Regions from separate parts of the Rhodoplanes azumiensis genome, predicted to be linked through region 1. Evidence: riboswitches for the same ligand, from Rfam matches in the RefSeq annotation. Region 1 holds a riboswitch; each other region holds the start of a gene.
The links. A riboswitch is a leader RNA that binds a small molecule or an ion and turns the genes downstream of it on or off. The one in region 1 is predicted to bind cobalamin.
Positions count from the first base shown of each region.

Region 2: another riboswitch for cobalamin. It lies ahead of ACFSOX_RS00620 (DUF1636 domain-containing protein); the one in region 1 lies ahead of ACFSOX_RS11960 (TonB-dependent receptor).
Region 3: another riboswitch for cobalamin. It lies ahead of ACFSOX_RS00650 (energy-coupling factor ABC transporter permease); the one in region 1 lies ahead of ACFSOX_RS11960 (TonB-dependent receptor).
Region 4: another riboswitch for cobalamin. It lies ahead of ACFSOX_RS00695 (methyltransferase domain-containing protein); the one in region 1 lies ahead of ACFSOX_RS11960 (TonB-dependent receptor).

Region 1 is NZ_JBHUIW010000012.1:66,599-70,577, forward strand. Features, by position in the region: gene ACFSOX_RS11960 (TonB-dependent receptor) at 1-1,690, opposite strand, end outside; cobalamin riboswitch at 1,893-2,100, opposite strand; gene cutA (divalent-cation tolerance protein CutA) at 2,316-2,651, opposite strand; gene ACFSOX_RS11970 (NAD kinase) at 2,741-3,523, shown strand; gene ACFSOX_RS11975 (response regulator) at 3,732-3,979, shown strand, end outside.
Region 2 is NZ_JBHUIW010000001.1:135,036-139,014, reverse strand. Features, by position in the region: gene ACFSOX_RS00630 (cobyric acid synthase) at 1-734, opposite strand, end outside; gene cobO (cob(I)yrinic acid a,c-diamide adenosyltransferase) at 852-1,475, opposite strand; cobalamin riboswitch at 1,594-1,820, shown strand; gene ACFSOX_RS00620 (DUF1636 domain-containing protein) at 1,925-2,464, shown strand; gene cobW (cobalamin biosynthesis protein CobW) at 2,470-3,510, shown strand; gene cobN (cobaltochelatase subunit CobN) at 3,513-3,979, shown strand, end outside.
Region 3 is NZ_JBHUIW010000001.1:140,339-144,317, forward strand. Features, by position in the region: gene ACFSOX_RS00635 (energy-coupling factor ABC transporter ATP-binding protein) at 1-338, opposite strand, end outside; gene cbiQ (cobalt ECF transporter T component CbiQ) at 335-1,066, opposite strand; gene ACFSOX_RS00645 (energy-coupling factor ABC transporter substrate-binding protein) at 1,050-1,352, opposite strand; gene ACFSOX_RS00650 (energy-coupling factor ABC transporter permease) at 1,349-2,047, opposite strand; cobalamin riboswitch at 2,125-2,369, opposite strand; gene ACFSOX_RS00655 (threonine-phosphate decarboxylase) at 2,554-3,597, shown strand; gene tcuB (tricarballylate utilization 4Fe-4S protein TcuB) at 3,568-3,979, opposite strand, start outside.
Region 4 is NZ_JBHUIW010000001.1:150,927-154,905, forward strand. Features, by position in the region: gene ACFSOX_RS00690 (TonB-dependent receptor) at 1-1,122, opposite strand, end outside; gene ACFSOX_RS00695 (methyltransferase domain-containing protein) at 1,119-2,027, opposite strand; cobalamin riboswitch at 2,363-2,559, opposite strand; gene cbiE (precorrin-6y C5,15-methyltransferase (decarboxylating) subunit CbiE) at 2,725-3,972, shown strand; gene ACFSOX_RS00705 (cobalamin biosynthesis protein) at 3,951-3,979, shown strand, end outside.

The sequences.
Region 1 (3,979 bases):
ACGGCGAGTAGAAGATCTCGTCGTTCAGATACATGTCGTAGATGCTCCATTGCAGGGCCATCGGGCCGGCCGTCACCTTCACGCCCGCCTCCCAGTCGCGCGACGTCTGGGTCTTGAGCGCGAAGTTGCTCGGCGTACCCCAGGGCGCGCTGCCGATGCGCTCGTCGACATTCGGCACCCGGAAGCTCTGGGCGGTGCGGCCGAACAACGTGAGCTGCTGATTGAACCGGTGCTCGATGCCGATATGCCAGGCCCGGTTGGTCTGGGTGTCGTCGAGCGGGTTCGCCTGCACGACAGTCGGGAAGCCGAAGTAGAGATAGCCGGGCGCCGCCGCGTTCACGGCGTCGCGCGCCGACAGCGAGGTCCGCTGCACGCGGCCGCCGACCGACACGTCGGTGGTCGAGAACAGCGTGACCGTGTTCATCGTGTAGGCGGCGAGCGAGGTCTGGTCGAGGTCGTACTGATGCAGCGGTGCCGCGCCTTCCATCAGGGCGCGCGGCGACGAATAGTCGGTGTGATAGACGTCGACGCCGGTGAGCGACTTCAGCGGCAGGCCGAACACCGTCGTGTCGACCTTCAGGCGCGGCGTCACCGACGAGGTGACGAGCGAGGACTCGAAATAGGACGTGTCGTAGGCGGAACCGATCTGCCGCCGGCAGCCGGTGTCGAAGACCCCCGTGAAGGTGTCGAGGCAGGAGGGGAAATAGGCCGCCTGCTGCTTGCGGACGCGCACGCCGCCGTCGAGGATCAGCTCGGCTCCCGGCGTCATGTCATAGGTCATGCCCGTGGTCGCGGTCGCCTGCTGCTGGTTGGCGAAGTCCCACGGTGTGTTGGTGCCGCGGCGGTCGCCGGCGAGCTGATTGAGCCCGAGCGTCGGGTCGACGCGGCGCCCGGCCGGCAGGCCGAGCACCTGGTCGCTCGCCGTCGTGTTGAGATAGACGCTGCCCCAGTCGCGGGTGTAGCGGTAATCGGCGCCGGCGTTGGTCTGGTGATACCGGCCGTTGTCGCGATAGCCGTCGGAGCGCACCGCGTTGGCGTAGAGGGCGATCGCGTGCGGCCCGCTCGACGCGAAGGCGGTGCCGCGCCCCTCGACCTGGTCGAACGAGCCCCAGGCGACCTCGGCGCGGGCGCCGTTGGGCCGCCCCGTCGCCTTCTTGGTGACGATGTTGATGACGCCGCCGACGGCACCGTCGCCGTACAGCACGCCGCCGGAGTTGCCGCGCGTCACCTCGATGCGCTCGACCGCGTTGATCGGCACCGAGCCCCAGTCGAAGGTCTGCAGGTCGGGCAGGTCGACGCGGCGTCCGTCGATCAGGATCAGGGTGTTCTGGGCGCCCGTGGCGCCGAAGCCTCGGATGTCGACCGTGGCACGCGCCCCGTTGACGCCGCCGTACAGGTTCGAGACCTGGATGCCGGGCTCGCGTGCCAAGATGCCCGGGATCGTCTGCTCCGGCGAGCGCTCGATCTCCTCGGCCGTGATCACGGTCGTCGACGCGCCCGTGATTCCGAGCGCGCTGCCGGTGCCGCCGAGCCGGGTCGCGGTGACATAGAGGTCGGGGAGCGTCGTCTCGGGCGCCGTCGCCTGCTGGGCTCGCGCCGTGCCTGCGAGCAGCATCGCGGTGCCGCCGAGCAGAATCGCGAGGCCGGCGGCGCGGGCCGCCCTACCGCCGTTTGGATGGTCGTGGGTCATTCCTGTCGTCCTTCGCGAAGGGGTCATGCGGTTGGGGTTGCATGAGCCGACGCGAAAGACGCCCGTCCGGCCACCATGGCCGATCGGTGCCTGAACGCTTCACGAGACGAAGCGTCACGAGACGAACGCGCATCGCGGTCCCCGCGCCGGTCACGGTGTCACCGCTGCGAAAGACCGCTCCGTATGGGGCTTCCCGCCCACCGGTTGGGTGACTGTGCGGGCAGGTCTCCTGGCTCGCGGGTCGTCGCTGCATCCGGCCTTCCCGGTCTCCCAGTGGCCATCACGGATGCGGCTCGCCGCTCACAGTTGCGGGTCCAGCCACGGCTTCGCGATCCTCGCGGATGCGCGTTCCGTGTTCCCTCTTTCCTCCCGGCGGTCGCCCGCCGGGAACCAGCACGCGTGCACTTTCGGGCGCACGCCGCCCGAACGTCAATGGTGCATGACACGACCCGATCGCATTAGGCGCAGGAGTGTTGCACGCCGCCCACACCCGTTGGTCACTCCGGGCGCACCGACGGTGCAATCCCGGAAACCGACCACGATCTCGGTGCATGCCCCCGGATTCCGGGTTCGCGCGCTGAAGCGCGCCCTCGGAACGACCTGACGGCGCGCGGTGGACCGCGGCTCACTCCTCCTCGGCGTCCGTCCTGGTCTCCGCCAGGAGCCAGCCGAGATAGGTCTGATCGACGCTCTCGATCGGCAGCACCAGGATGGCCGGCGTCGCGTAGGAGTGGCGCGCCTTGACGGCCGCCCGCACCGCCTCGGCGCGCGACGCCCGGGTCTTGATCAGCATCACCACCTCCTCGCCGCGCGCGATCGCGCCCTCCCAGCGATAGAGCGAGACCATCCCGGGCAGGATGTTGACGCAGGCGGCGAGCCGCGCCTCGACCAGCGCGCGTCCGGTCTCCTCCGCCTCGACAAGCCCCGGAAAGGTCGTATAGACGAACACCACCCGTTCCATCGCCACTCCTTCGCGTCGGCGGCGGTGCGGCGCCGGTATCGCACGAACCGCCGAACGATCCGCCGCACGATCCGCCGCACGAGCCGCGCATGACCCATCTGCCCGCCGAGATCGAGCGGATCGCCTTCGTGGCGAGCCAGACGCCCGAGGCGACGGCCGCCCTGAATCGGCTCGTCCAGCGCTACGGCAATGTCGATCCGCACGAGGCCGACGTCATCGTCGCGCTCGGCGGCGACGGCCTGATGCTCAAGACCCTGCACGTCTTCATGAGCACCGGCAAGCCGATCTACGGGATGCATCGCGGCACCGTCGGCTTCCTGATGAACGAGTATCACGAGCACGGGCTGAAGGAGCGCCTGCACGACGCCGAGGCGACCGTGATCCACCCTCTCGTGATGCGCGCCCTCGACGTCGACGGCATCGGCCACGAGTACCGTGCCATCAACGAGGTGTCGCTGTTCCGCCAGACCTATCAGGCGGCCCGCCTCGACGTCATCGTCGACGGCAAGACGCGGCTGCGCGAGCTCACCGCCGACGGCATCATGGTGGCGACGCCGGCCGGCTCGACGGCCTACAATCTGTCGACCGGCGGCCCGATCATCCCGATCGGCTCGCCGCTCCTCGCGCTCACCCCGATCAGCCCGTTTCGGCCGCGGCGCTGGCGCGGCGCGCTGCTGCCCGACACCGCCGTGGTGACCATCGAGGTGCTCGAGGCGGACAAGCGCCCGGTCGCCGCCGTCGCCGACCACGACGAGGTGCGCTCGGTCAAGCACGTCGACATCCGGATGGACCACGCGGTCGAGATGCTGATGCTGTTCGACCCCGGCCACAATCTCGACGAGCGCATCTTGCGCGAGCAGTTCAGCCACTGAGGCGATGTGGCCGGTCGTTCCGCGGCGCACCACCCGGATCGGCGCGTCGCGCCGTCCGGGCGCGGGCTCCGGTGCGACTCCGGAATGACGCGCCCTGATCGTGACACGCGAGGCATCCGCCCGCCCGATTAACCTAAACCCTTCCTTAAAGCTTCGCGGGCAGGATCGAGCCTGATCTTTCGGGCATCGTGTCAGTCTCGCGTGAGCCATGGTCCGCATCGACTTCAACCGGCTGCGGTTTCTTCTGATCGACGACAACGCGCACATGCGTCGCATCCTGCGCACGCTGCTGCACGGGTTCGGATCGCGCGAGGTGTACGAGGCGGAGGACGGCGCCGCCGGGCTCGAGGCGTTCACGCATAACATCCCGGACATCGTGATCACCGACTGGGCGATGCCGATCTTCGACGGGCTCGAGCTCACCCAGATGATCCGCCAGCCGGGTGCCAACGCCAA
Region 2 (3,979 bases), on a different contig from region 1:
CCGGCCTCGAGCCCGAAGATGTCCTCGGCGGGCAGGCGGTGGGCGTCGCGGAAATGCGGCACGAGGCCGAGCGGCGCCCATCCGGTTCGTTGTGCGATGACCGCCATGCCGGCGGCGAACAACGCCGGGTCGCCGCGCATCTTGTTGACGAGGAAGCCGCGGATCAGCGCCGCATCCTCGGGCTCCACGACGGCCGCGGTCCCGACCAGGCTGGCGATGACGCCGCCGCGGTCGATGTCGCCGATCAGCACGACGGGCACGTCGGCGGCGCGGGCGAAGCCCATGTTGGCGATGTCGTTCGCCCGCAGGTTCACCTCGGAGGCCGAGCCCGCGCCCTCCACCAGCACGATGTCGGCGTCGCCGCGCAGGCGTGAAAAGCTGTCCAGAACATGCGGCAGAAGCTCGGCTTTCCGCGACTGGTAGTCCGTCGCCCGGGCGGTGCCGAACACCCGCCCCTGGACGACGATCTGGGCGCCGGTCTCGCTCTGCGGCTTCAGCAGCACCGGGTTCATGTGCACGGACGACGCGACGCGGGCGGCGCGCGCCTGCAGGGCCTGGGCGCGGCCGATCTCGCCGCCGTCGGCCGTCACGGCGGCGTTGTTCGACATGTTCTGCGGCTTGAACGGCCGCACCTTTAGGCCGCGGCGGGTGAGCAGCCGGGCCAGCCCGGCGACGATCAGCGACTTGCCGACGTCCGAGCCGGTGCCCTGAAACATGAGGGCGCGGGCCGTCATGCGCGTTCCACGGGCGGCCGGCGGGCACGGTCATTCCGGGACGGCGCGCAGCGCCGGGCCCGGACTCCAGTCCCGAGCGCTCCGTTCACTGCCGGCATGCCACCCGGTCCGCCACGCTCAAAACTCGATCCCGGCCTGGGTCTTCACGCCGGCCTTGAAGTGGTGCTTGACCATCGTCATGTCGGTGACGAGGTCGGCGGCCTCGACGAGCGCCGGCTTGGCGTTGCGGCCCGTGACGGCGACGTGGAGGTCGCCTCGGCGCGCCGCGAGCGTCGCCACCACCTCCTCGACCGGCAGGTAGTCGTAGCGCAGCGCGATGTTCAGCTCGTCGAGAATCACCAGGCCGAAGGCCGGGTCGGCCATCAGCGCCGTGGCGATCTCCCAGGCGGCCCGGCAGGCCGCCATGTCGCGCGCCTTGTCCTGGGTCTCCCAGGTGAAGCCCTCGCCGGCCGTGTGCCAGACGACGCGGTCGCCGAACACCGCGAGGGCCGTCTTCTCGCCAGTCGGTCGGCTCTTGATGAACTGGACGACGCCGACCCGCCCGCCATGGCCGAGCACCCGCAGCGCCAGCCCGAAGGCGGCCGTCGACTTGCCCTTGCCGGTGCCCGTGTGGACGAGCAGCAGCCCCTTCTCGACCGTCTTGGAGGCGATCTCGGCATCCTGCAGGGCCTTGCGCTTCTCCATTTTTGCGCGGTGGCGCGCGGCTTCTTCGGGCGTGGGGGCGTCGGCGGTCTCGGTCATCGGAGTCCTCGTCGGGGTGGCGACAGGACCACAGGGCGTCCGCTCGGGCAACCGCCGGATTGACAGGGCGGCACTTCCGCCGCACAGATCCTGGCGCCGACGGTGTCCCGCCCGCCGGGACGTTTCCGCATGCCGCGAAACGCCTTGCTGGTCGGACAAGAGGGAATATCGGAGGCGGCGAGCCGGGACACCCGCGAGACGGGCAACCGGGTCGGCGCCGTGCCGGAGCTGCCCCCGCAACTGTGAGCGGCGAGCCTGCACCGTAGCCACTGGGGGCGGTCCCCGGGAAGGTGGTGCCGGCAGCGACCCGCGAGCCAGGAGACCTGCCGTCGCCTGCCACTGACGCCGTTCCGGGCGGGGTGTTCCGGAGCGAATGTCGGCCGAACGGAGTGCAGGTCCGCTCGCCGCACGTCTCGGGGGATTCGTCTCCTGTCGTCGACGAGTGACCCATGGAGCCAGCCGACCCGGTCGATCCCGCCGTCATGGCGTCCGCCGCACCGTCCCCCGACATCCCGTCGCCCGGCGCGACACCACCCGGCGCGACACCGCCCGGCGCGACGTCGCCCGGCACGACGTCGTCCGCCGCCCGACCGGCCGCGGCCGGCGAGCCCACGATGTTCGTCTGCGTCACCTGCCGGATCTCGGAGGACGAGGAGGTGCGCTCGGGCCAGCTGCTGCACGACGCCCTGGCCGCCGCGCAGGCCCGGGCCACCGCCACCGAATCCGACGGCACCGCCGGCCTCCGGATCGTCCCGTCCGAATGCCTGTCGAACTGCAACCGCGCCTGCACGATCGCGCTCGCCGGCCCGGGCCGCTGGAGCTACGTCCACGGCGACCTCACCCCGGACCACGCCGACGACGTCCTGCACTTCGCCGACCGCTGGGCCGCGTCCGCCAAGGGCCTCGTCGCCTGGCGCGAGCGCCCGCTGATCATCCGCAAGAGCGCCGTCGCGCGCATCCCGCCACTGCCGGCCGCTCAGGAGCCCTGACCACGATGTCGCTCGAGAAAATCCCCGTCACTATCGTCACGGGCTTCCTGGGCGCCGGCAAGACCAGCCTGGTGCGCCACCTGATGGAGAACCCGGGCGGCCGGCGGCTCGCCGTGCTGGTCAACGAGTTCGGCGACGTCGGCATCGACGGCGACATCCTGAAAGGCTGCGCCGACCCGAGCTGCCCCGAGGACGCGATCGTCGAGCTGACCAACGGCTGCCTGTGCTGCACGGTGGCCGACGCGTTCGTGCCGACCATCCAGGCCCTGCTGGCGCGCCGACAGCCGCCCGAGCACATTCTCATCGAGACCTCGGGCTTGGCGCTGCCGAAGCCGCTCCTCAAGGCGTTCGAGTGGCCGGACCTGCGCACCCGCATCACGGTCGACGGGGTGATCACGGTCGCCGACGCCGAGGCGGTGGCGGACGGCCGCTTCGCCCCCGACCTCGCAGCCGTCACGGCGCAGCGCGAGGCCGACGAGACGATCGACCACGACACGCCGCTCGGCGAGGTGTTCGAGGATCAGGTCGCCTGCGCCGACATCGTCATCCTCAACAAGGTCGACCTCGTCGACGCGCAGGCGCTGGCCGCGGCGCGCGACACCGTGCAGGCCGAGATGCCGCGCCGGATTCCGGTGATCGAGACGCAGGAGGGCCGTGTCGATCCGCGCGTCGTGCTCGGGCTCGGCGCCGCCGCCGAGGACGATCTCGCCGCCCGCCCGAGCCATCACGAGCAGCACGGCGAGCACGACCACGACGACTTCGAGACCATCGTGGTGACGCTGCCGGATCACGCCGCCATCCCCGAGGTGGTCGCCAAGGTCGAGGCGATCGCCCGCGACCACGGCGTGCTGCGTGCCAAGGGCTACGTCGCGGTGCGCGGCAAGCCGATGCGGCTTTTGGTGCAGGGCGTCGGCACGCGGGTGCGGGCGCAGTTCGACCGGCCGTGGGCGGCCGACGAGCCGCGCGTCTCGCGCCTCGTCGTCATCGGCCAGAAGGGCTTCGACCACGCCGCCGTCACGGCGGCCCTGCAGCGCGAGCCGGTCTGACGATGCACATCCTGTTCCGCGAGACGCACGGCCTCGAGGAGGCGGCGACGGCCGAGGATCTCGGCCACGCGCCCGCCGATCTCGTCGTCCTGTCGTTCGCGGACAGCGACCTCGGCGCCTTCGCGGCCGGCTGGCGGGCCGGACGCGAGGAGCTGCCGAGCCTGCGTCTCGCCAATCTGGCGCGGCTGCAGCATCCCCTCTCGGTCGATCTCTACATCGAGAGGACGCTGTCGCACGCCAAGGGCATCCTGATTCGGCTTTTGGGCGGGCTCGACTACTGGCGCTACGGGGTCGAGCAGGTGCAGGCCGCCGCGGCGCGGAACAACATCGCGCTGGCGATCGTCCCGGGCGACGGTCGCCCCGACCCGCGGCTCGACGAGGCCTCCAACGTCCCCGTCTCGACGCTGCGCCGCCTGCAGACGCTGTGCGACACCGGCGGCGCGCGCGCCGCGCAGGGTGCGCTGGCGCA
Region 3 (3,979 bases), on a different contig from region 1:
TCGGCGAGGCCGAGATTGAGCGGCCCGAACGACACGTCCTCTTCGACAGACGCGGCGAACAGCTGATCGTCGGCGTCCTGCAGCACCAGCCCGACGCGGCGGCGCCAGGCGGTCAGGTCGGCGCGGGCGTATCCGACCGGCGCGCCGTCGAGCAGCACCCGGCCGCGCTGCGGCCGCAGCGTGCCGTTGAGGTGCAGGAGCAGCGTCGTCTTGCCGGCGCCGTTGGGGCCGAGAATGGCGAGGCGTCGCCCGCGCCGCACGACGAGATCGAGGTCCGACAAGGCCGGGCCGCCGTCCTGATAGGCGTAGGTCAGGCCTTGCGTTTCGAGCAGGGTCACCGCGCCCACAACCCCAGCCCGGCGACCCCGGCCTCGATCGCGACGATCAGCGCGAGCACCGGCCGGGAGACCGGAGTCCGACGCGACAGCACGCGCATCTCGCCGGTCCAGCCGCGCGCCGCGAGGCCGACCTCCAGGCGCCGCGCCCGATAAAGCGATCGCGGCAGCAGATTGGCGATCAGCAGGCCGAGCGAGCGCAGCCGGCGGCCGGCGCCGGCGTGACCGAGACGCGCCGCCTGGGCCGCGTCCATGGCCAGCGCAGTCGCGCCGAAAAGAAACAGAAACCGATACGTCAGCAGGGCGATCTCCGCGATCTCGCCGGGCAGGCCGAGACGGCGCGCCCCGGCGACCAGATCGGTCGCCGGCGTCGTCAGGGCGAGGAACAGAAGCGCCGTCACACAGGCCAGCGCGCGCGCCGTCGTTCCGGCCGCGGTCGCCAGGCCGTCCGGCGCGAGGCCGATGCCGCCGTCGCCGACCTGCAGGGCGAGCGACAGCGATCCGACCAGCAGGAAGCCGACGGGCGCCGCCACGCAGGCGAGCCAGGTTCGCGGCGACACCCGCGCGCCGAGGAGCGTCGCCGCCGTCATCACGACGGCGACCACCGGAGCGACCGGGAACGGCGGGAAGACGAGGGCGAACGCCATCATACCGAAGGCCAGGACGGATTTCTCGGCGAGCGAGCGCGACCGCCAGCGGTTGAGGTGGGCCGCCCTATCGACGGGAGACATTGTCGGATGCGGACGATCGGCCGTGCCTTCGGCCGATCACGTAACCGAGCACGCCGGCACCGAGCGCCGCCTGCAAGGCGAACAGAAGGCTCTGGATCTCGCCGTTGGGCGGCGTCCACAGCGGCTTGAACCACGGCTCGTAGCCGGGGCGCGCCTCGGCGATGGCGCTCGCCGCCTGATCGTCGGTGCCCTTGAACTCGCCCTCGATGCCCGGCAGGAGGAGGGGGGCGGCGACGATGGCGGCCGCGAGCGCGATCAGCAGCCACGAGGATCGCTTGGAGATCATCGCTCGGTCCCTCCGGCGAGCCCGTGCGCGCCTTCGCGCGAGCCAGCGCGCATCTCGCCCCGCATCTCGGCGAGCAGGCCCGGCGAGGCCTCGAGCGCGTTGATCACCACCACGGTCAAGAGGCCCTCGGCGATCGCCAGCGGGATCTGGGTGACGGCGAAGATGCCGCCGAATTTCGCGACGGCACCGAGCACGCCCGAGCTCGCGTCCGGATAGGCGATCGCGAGCTGCACCGAGGTCGTGAGATAGGTCGACAAGTCCCCCAGCATGGCGGCACAGAACACCGCGACGCTGGCCCCCAGGCCGAGCCTGCGCGCCAGCCGCCACACCGACCAGCTCACCCACGGCCCGACGATCGCCATCGAGAACACGTTGGCGCCGAGCGTCGTCAGGCCACCATGGGCGAGCAGCAGTGCCTGGAACACGAGGACGATGGTCCCGAGCACGGCCATCACGGCGGGGCCGAACAGGATGGCGCCGAGCCCGGTGCCGGTCGGGTGCGAGCACGAGCCGGTGACGCTCGGGATCTTCAGGGCCGACATCACAAACGTGAAGGCGCCGGCCGCCGCGAGCATCATCTTGGTCTGCGGCTCGTCCCGCAGGATGCGCCGCATCCGGACCGCCCCGGCGATCACGAACGGTGCGGACACCGCGAACCAACCGGCCGCGTGGCCGACCGGCAGATAGCCTTCCATGATGTGCACGCGAAAACCCTCCCGACGGCTGCGCGTGCGCCTCGTCAGGCCCCGGAACACCCCGCCCGGAACCATTCGCGCACGCCACCTCGATGGCAGGTCTCCTGACTCGCGGCTCGCCGGCTCCAGCGCCGTCTTCCCGGCCGTCGCGCAGTCCCGATCGGAGGGGGAGACTGCGGCCAGTGACGAACCCGCGCGAGAGCCTCACCGCCTACAGTTGCGGGGGCAGTTGCGGCCTGAGCGCCCGCGGGCGCCGCACCGCATTCCCTTTTCACCCCGCGCCGGACCGACGGCGCGAGGAACCATCGCGGCGACATTAGGCGCACGGCGGGTTCCGGCGCAAGCATCCGGCCGTCCGGTTTCGCCCGTATCGGCGGCGACGCGGTCAGCCGATTGCACCGCGCCGGGCGCCGGGCTAAGCCTCGCCGGCCGCGACGGCCGTCGCCGGACCGAAGTCCGCGGCCGAAACGGGCAGATCGATCTGAGGCGACCGATTGGGCGGACCGATGCAGCCGAGGAACGAGGCGATCCTGCGCGGGCACGGCGGGCGTGTCGACGAGGCCGAGCGACTCTATCCGGAGGCACCGACCCCGTGGATCGACCTGTCGACCGGCATCAATCCGCACGCCTATCCGGTGCCGGCGGTCGACCCCGAGACGTATCGCCGGCTGCCGCTCGGCCGCGACATCGACCGGCTGACCGATGCCGCCGCGGCGGCCTATGGGCGACCGACCGGCACGGCGCTGCTGCCGGTGCCGGGCAGCGAGCTCGCCATCCGGCTGCTGCCGGTCGTTCTCGGACCGCGCCTCAGGGTCGGCGTCGTCGGCCGCACCTACTCGTCGCACGCCGCCGCCTGGGAGGAGACCGGAGCCACGGTGCGGCCGCTGCCGGCCCTGCCGGATCCGGCGGCTCGTGACCTCGACGTCGTCGTGCTGGTCAACCCCAACAATCCGGACGGCGCGGCCGTGCCGCGCGCGGACCTCCTCGCCTTCGCCGAGGCGTGGACGGGGGCGGGGCGCAAGCTGATCGTCGACGAGGCTTTCGCCGACGTCGCGCCCGAGCTGTCGCTGCTCGCCGCCGACCGGCTGCCGGACGGCGTCGTGGTGCTGCGCTCGCTCGGCAAGTTTTTCGGACTCGCCGGCCTGCGCGTCGGTTTCGTCGCGGTGGCGGAGCGGGCCGCGATGCCGTGGCGGCGGCGGCTCGGCGACTGGCCCGTGTCGGGACCGGCCTGCGCGATCGCGGCCTCCGCGCTCCTCGACACGGCCTGGACGACGACGATGCGCGAACGTCTCGCCGCCGACCGCACCCGGCTCGAGGGAATTCTCTCGGGCGGCGGCTTGCGCATCCTCGGCGGCACCGACCTGTTCGTTCTCGCCGAAGGCCCGCCGGGCCGCGATCTCGTGGACGCCCTCGCGCATGCCGGCATTCTGGTGCGCGGGTTCCCGCACACGCCGAACCGCTATCGCTTCGGTCTGCCGGCCGACGAGCCCGCCTTCGCGCGGCTCGCCGCGGCGTGCCGCTCACTCGCCGCCGCTGCGCCGGGGCGGTGAGGCGACGCGGTCGATGGCGGCGCGCAGCAGCGCCGCCGCGCGGAAGGGCGCGTGCATCATCTTGCTCGCCGGCAGCACCAGGAAGAAGCCGGTGACCAGGCCGAGATGGAGCGTCAGCGTCACGCCCATCAGCATGGTCTCGCGCAGCCCCAGCACGGCGAGGCCGCTCGCCGCGACGAGCCCGAGCAGCCCCAGGAAGATCAGGTTCAGCCGCGTCTCGCCCGGCTCGGTCGCCGCCGTGTCGGCGCGCCGCTCGACCGACACGAGCCCGCCGATGCCGATCAGCATCGCGACGCCGCCGATCGTGCCGGCGAGCACCGGCAGGCTCAAAAACGGGTAGGGGGCCGGCGCATCGGCGACGTGATGCCAGAGCGCCGCCGAC
Region 4 (3,979 bases), on a different contig from region 1:
CGGGCTGCCGGGCAGATAGACGCGGGTGCGGTCGGAGCGCAGCCAGCTGTTCTCCCAGTCGAGGCCGAAAATCAGCTCGTTGCCGCTCCACGGGGTGACGCGCGGCACGAAGCGGGTGCCGACGATGTCGAGATGGCGCTCGTTGCGGTCGCTCGACGTGCCTTTCACCGGGGTGCTGCCGCTGGCGATGGTCGGCGACGCCCACTTGAAGACGTCGACGTCGGACACCGCGTAGGTCTGCAGCATCCAGCGCGCCCAGCCGTCCGGCACCTTGCCGTCCCAAACGACGTCGAGCGAGCGGTTCCAGCGATCGTCCCGCGAGAAGATGTTGGCGGTCGAGCCGCGGAAGCCGGCGTCGTAGATGCCGTCGGTCCGGATCGCGATGTCGAGGCGCTGGTTCGGATCGATCTGCAGGCCGAAGGCGCCGGACGCGCCGGCGCGCTGCCAGGACGTGTTCAGCTCTTTGGCGCCGCCGCCGACCCGGTAATTGTCGCTCTTGCCGCCGGAGAGTCCGACATACCAGTCGACCTCCTTGTAGACGCCGCCGTTCTGCGCCTTGCCGCGCAGCTGGCCGAACGAGCCGCCGCTGACCTCGAGCAGTGTGCCGGGCGCGGTGCGGCCGGTCTTCATGATGATGTTGATGACGCCACCGATGTTCTGGCTGCCGTAGAGCACCGAGGCGGGGCCGCGCACCACCTCGATGCGCTCGACGTCGTTGGAGGAGAGCTTGGAGAGATTGGCCGTGCCGGCGCGCCGGCCGTTGATCAGCACCAGCACCTGGCCCTTGAAGTCGCGCCCCTGGCCGTCGCTCGCCGCACCGCGGATGTTGATCGAGGTCTGGGCCGGGCTCCACTCGCTGAAGAAGCCGACGGCGTTCTCGGCGAGCAGATCCGTCACCGAGCGCGCGGCCGAGGTCTTGATCCTCTCCTGATCGATCACCTGGATGGTCTCGGGGATCTGCTCGCGCGGCTCCGGCCGGCCGGTCGCGGTGACGACCAGCTCGTCGAGGGCGACGTTCTGGGCCTGTGCCGTTTCGGCGATGGCGAGCGACAGCGCGGCGCCGGCGAGGCCCACCCGGGCGGCGAGGCCGGCCGTGCCGGCGCGACGAACGAACGCGGTCATGCGACCCTCCACACCAGCACGGCCGAAACTTTTTCCACTTCGAGGCGTGGCCCGTCCGGCCCGTGGATGAGCTGCGCGTCGAGATGGTCGAGCAGCGCTGGACGTCTCGGATCATCAGGTGGGAAGCCGAGGCGGTCGGCCAGATGGGTCGCGATCGCGCCGAGATCGTCGACCGGCAGGGCGAACGTCCATGCCACCTCGTCGATCACGTCGGGTCGGTCTTCCGAGGCGAGTCCGGCCAGCACCTTGTCGATGCCCGGCGTCGTGTCCTCGCCGTGCCAGTCCGGCGGCAGGCAGGCAGCGAGGCAGAGGCCGCGCGGACCACGCTGGGCCGGCACGATCCAGACGATCGTGCGACGCGCCCAGGCGCGGCAGCGCGCGAGGAACGCGGCCGGCGTCGTCATCGGGGCCGGGATGTTGGCGGCCAGCACGGTGTCGAAACCGCATCGGGCCAGGGCGGCGTCCTGCCAGTCGCAGCCGTGGACCACCGGGCCGTCGTCGAGTGCGGCGAGCCGGGCGCGCATCACGGGCGCCGGTTCGACCGCCGTCCACGCGGCGGCAGGATCGCGCAGCGCACCGCCGAGCTGGCCGCCGCCGGCGCCGATGTCGAGGAGATCGCCGATCGTCGGCACATGGCGGCGGACGACCGGGGCGACCTTCGCGACGTAGTCGGAGGCGTCGATGCCGGCCGCGTAGAGGCCGAGGGGGTCGATGGGTATGTGGGTCTCGTCGGCAGAGCGATAATGCGGGCAGGGGGCGGATGAGGTCGACGGCGTCGCGTCGGTGTGGGGCTCGGCGGCCGTGCAGGACGGCGCCGCCGGCGGACAGCAGGCATGGCCGAGGCGGGTGCGCAGCCGCGGACCGGCCCCCCGCGAGGCCGGCGACAATCCGAAGCTCCGTGTCATGATGGTCCCCACCACGGCCCTGCGCGTCGATGCGTGGCCAAGCGCGATATGAGATGTAATAACATTACATATTGCGGGAGTGTCAACCACGGAGCCGGGGCGTCGCGCGCGGCGGGCGACGGGAGGGCGGCCGGGCGACACCTCGGCTGGCGGGGAGAGACGGGGCGGGAGAGACAAACGACGAGAGATCGCGCCGGGATGCGGCGCGTGAGGTCGGGCGGGCACGAGAATCACCTCGCGGCGGGTCGTGGCACGTCACCGCGACGAGGTCGGTCCGACCGTGCGAGGCACGTCCGGCTCGGCCACCCTCGGCACACCCCGACCGACGGCTCCGCGTGTGACCACGGCTGACGGCAGGTCTCCTGGCTCGCGGGTCGCCGCCTTCCGTCGCCTTCCCGGGTGCGAGAGCCCCAGTGGACCAATGACGAAAGACTCGCCGCTCACAGTTGCGGGGGCAGCCACGGCATCCGGCCTGCGCCGTCACCGTGTTCCCTTTTGATCCCGTGAGGGAACCGTCGCCGGCAGGGTAGAGGCCGGCTAATCCGGCTGTCAATTCGGGCGGGTGCTTTCTCCCCATGTGTGGCAGACCCGGCACGGGGCGCCCCGCATTGACGGCCCGCGCGGCGCGCCCGTATCAGTCCGCCGACCGGGCCGCGTCTCGCCGAGACGGCGGGTCCGAAAGACCGAGGACGCGACGGTGAGTCTCCACGCGCTCGAAACAGTGTCGTCCGAGGCGCCCGCCCGCTGGCTGGCGCTGGTCGGCATCGGCGAGGACGGCGTCGACGGCTTGACCGAGGCGGCGAAGGCGCTGGTGCGCTCGGCCGCCCTGGTGGTCGGCGGCGACCGACATCTGGCGCTCGCCGCCGAGCTGATCAACGGGCGAAAGCTCGCTTGGCCGCGACCGATGACGCTGGCGTTTCCCGAGATCGTCGCGCACCGCGGGCGCCCCGTCGTCGTGCTGGCGAGCGGCGACCCGTTCCATTACGGCGTCGGCCGCATGCTGGCCGGGATCGTCGCGCCGGAGGAGATTCTGAGTCTGCCGCAGCCGTCGAGCTTCAGCCTCGCGGCGTCACGGCTCGCCTGGTCGCTGCCCGATCTCACGCCGGTGACGCTGCACGGCCGGCCGCTGGAGACGATCATCCGCCACCTTCAGCCGGGTGTGAAAATTCTCGCGCTGTCCTGGGACGAGACGACACCGAGAAAGCTCGCGGATCTGCTGGTGGCGCGCGGCCTGGGCGACAGCCGGATCCATGTGCTGGAGGCGCTCGGCGGGCCGCGCGAGACCGTGCGGCACGCGCCGGCGGCCAGCTTCGATCTGGAAACCATCGACCCGCTCAACCTGATCGGCCTCGAGGTGATCGCCGGGCCGGACGCGACCGTCCTGCCGCTCGCGCCGGGGCTCGACGACGCGCTGTTCGAGAGCGACGGCCAGCTCACCAAGCGCGACATCCGGGCCGTGACGCTCGCCGCGCTGGCGCCGCGCCAGGGCGAGCTTCTGTGGGACGTCGGGCTCGGCGCCGGCTCGGTCGCGATCGAATGGCTGCTGCGGCATCCTGCCATGAAGGCGATCGGCATCGAGGAGCGCCCCGAGCGGGCAGCGCGGGCGGCCCGCAACGCCGCGGCGCTCGGCACGCCGGACCTGCGCATCGTCGAGGGGCGGGCGCCGGAGGCGCTGAGCGGCCTGCCGGTGCCCGACGCCGTGTTCGTCGGCGGCGGCTTTTCCGACGACGGCGTGTTCGACACGGTGTGGTCGGCCCTGAAGCCGGGCGGGCGGCTGGTCGTCAACGCCGTGGCGCTGGAGACCGAGGCGCGGCTGTTCGCCCTGCATGCGCAGCACGGCGGCGAGCTCCTGCGCCTCCAGGTGGCGCGCGCCGAGCCGGTCGGCACCATGACGGGCTGGCGGCCGGCCATGCCGGTCACCCAATGGCGGGTGAGGAAGCCGTGACGGTCGC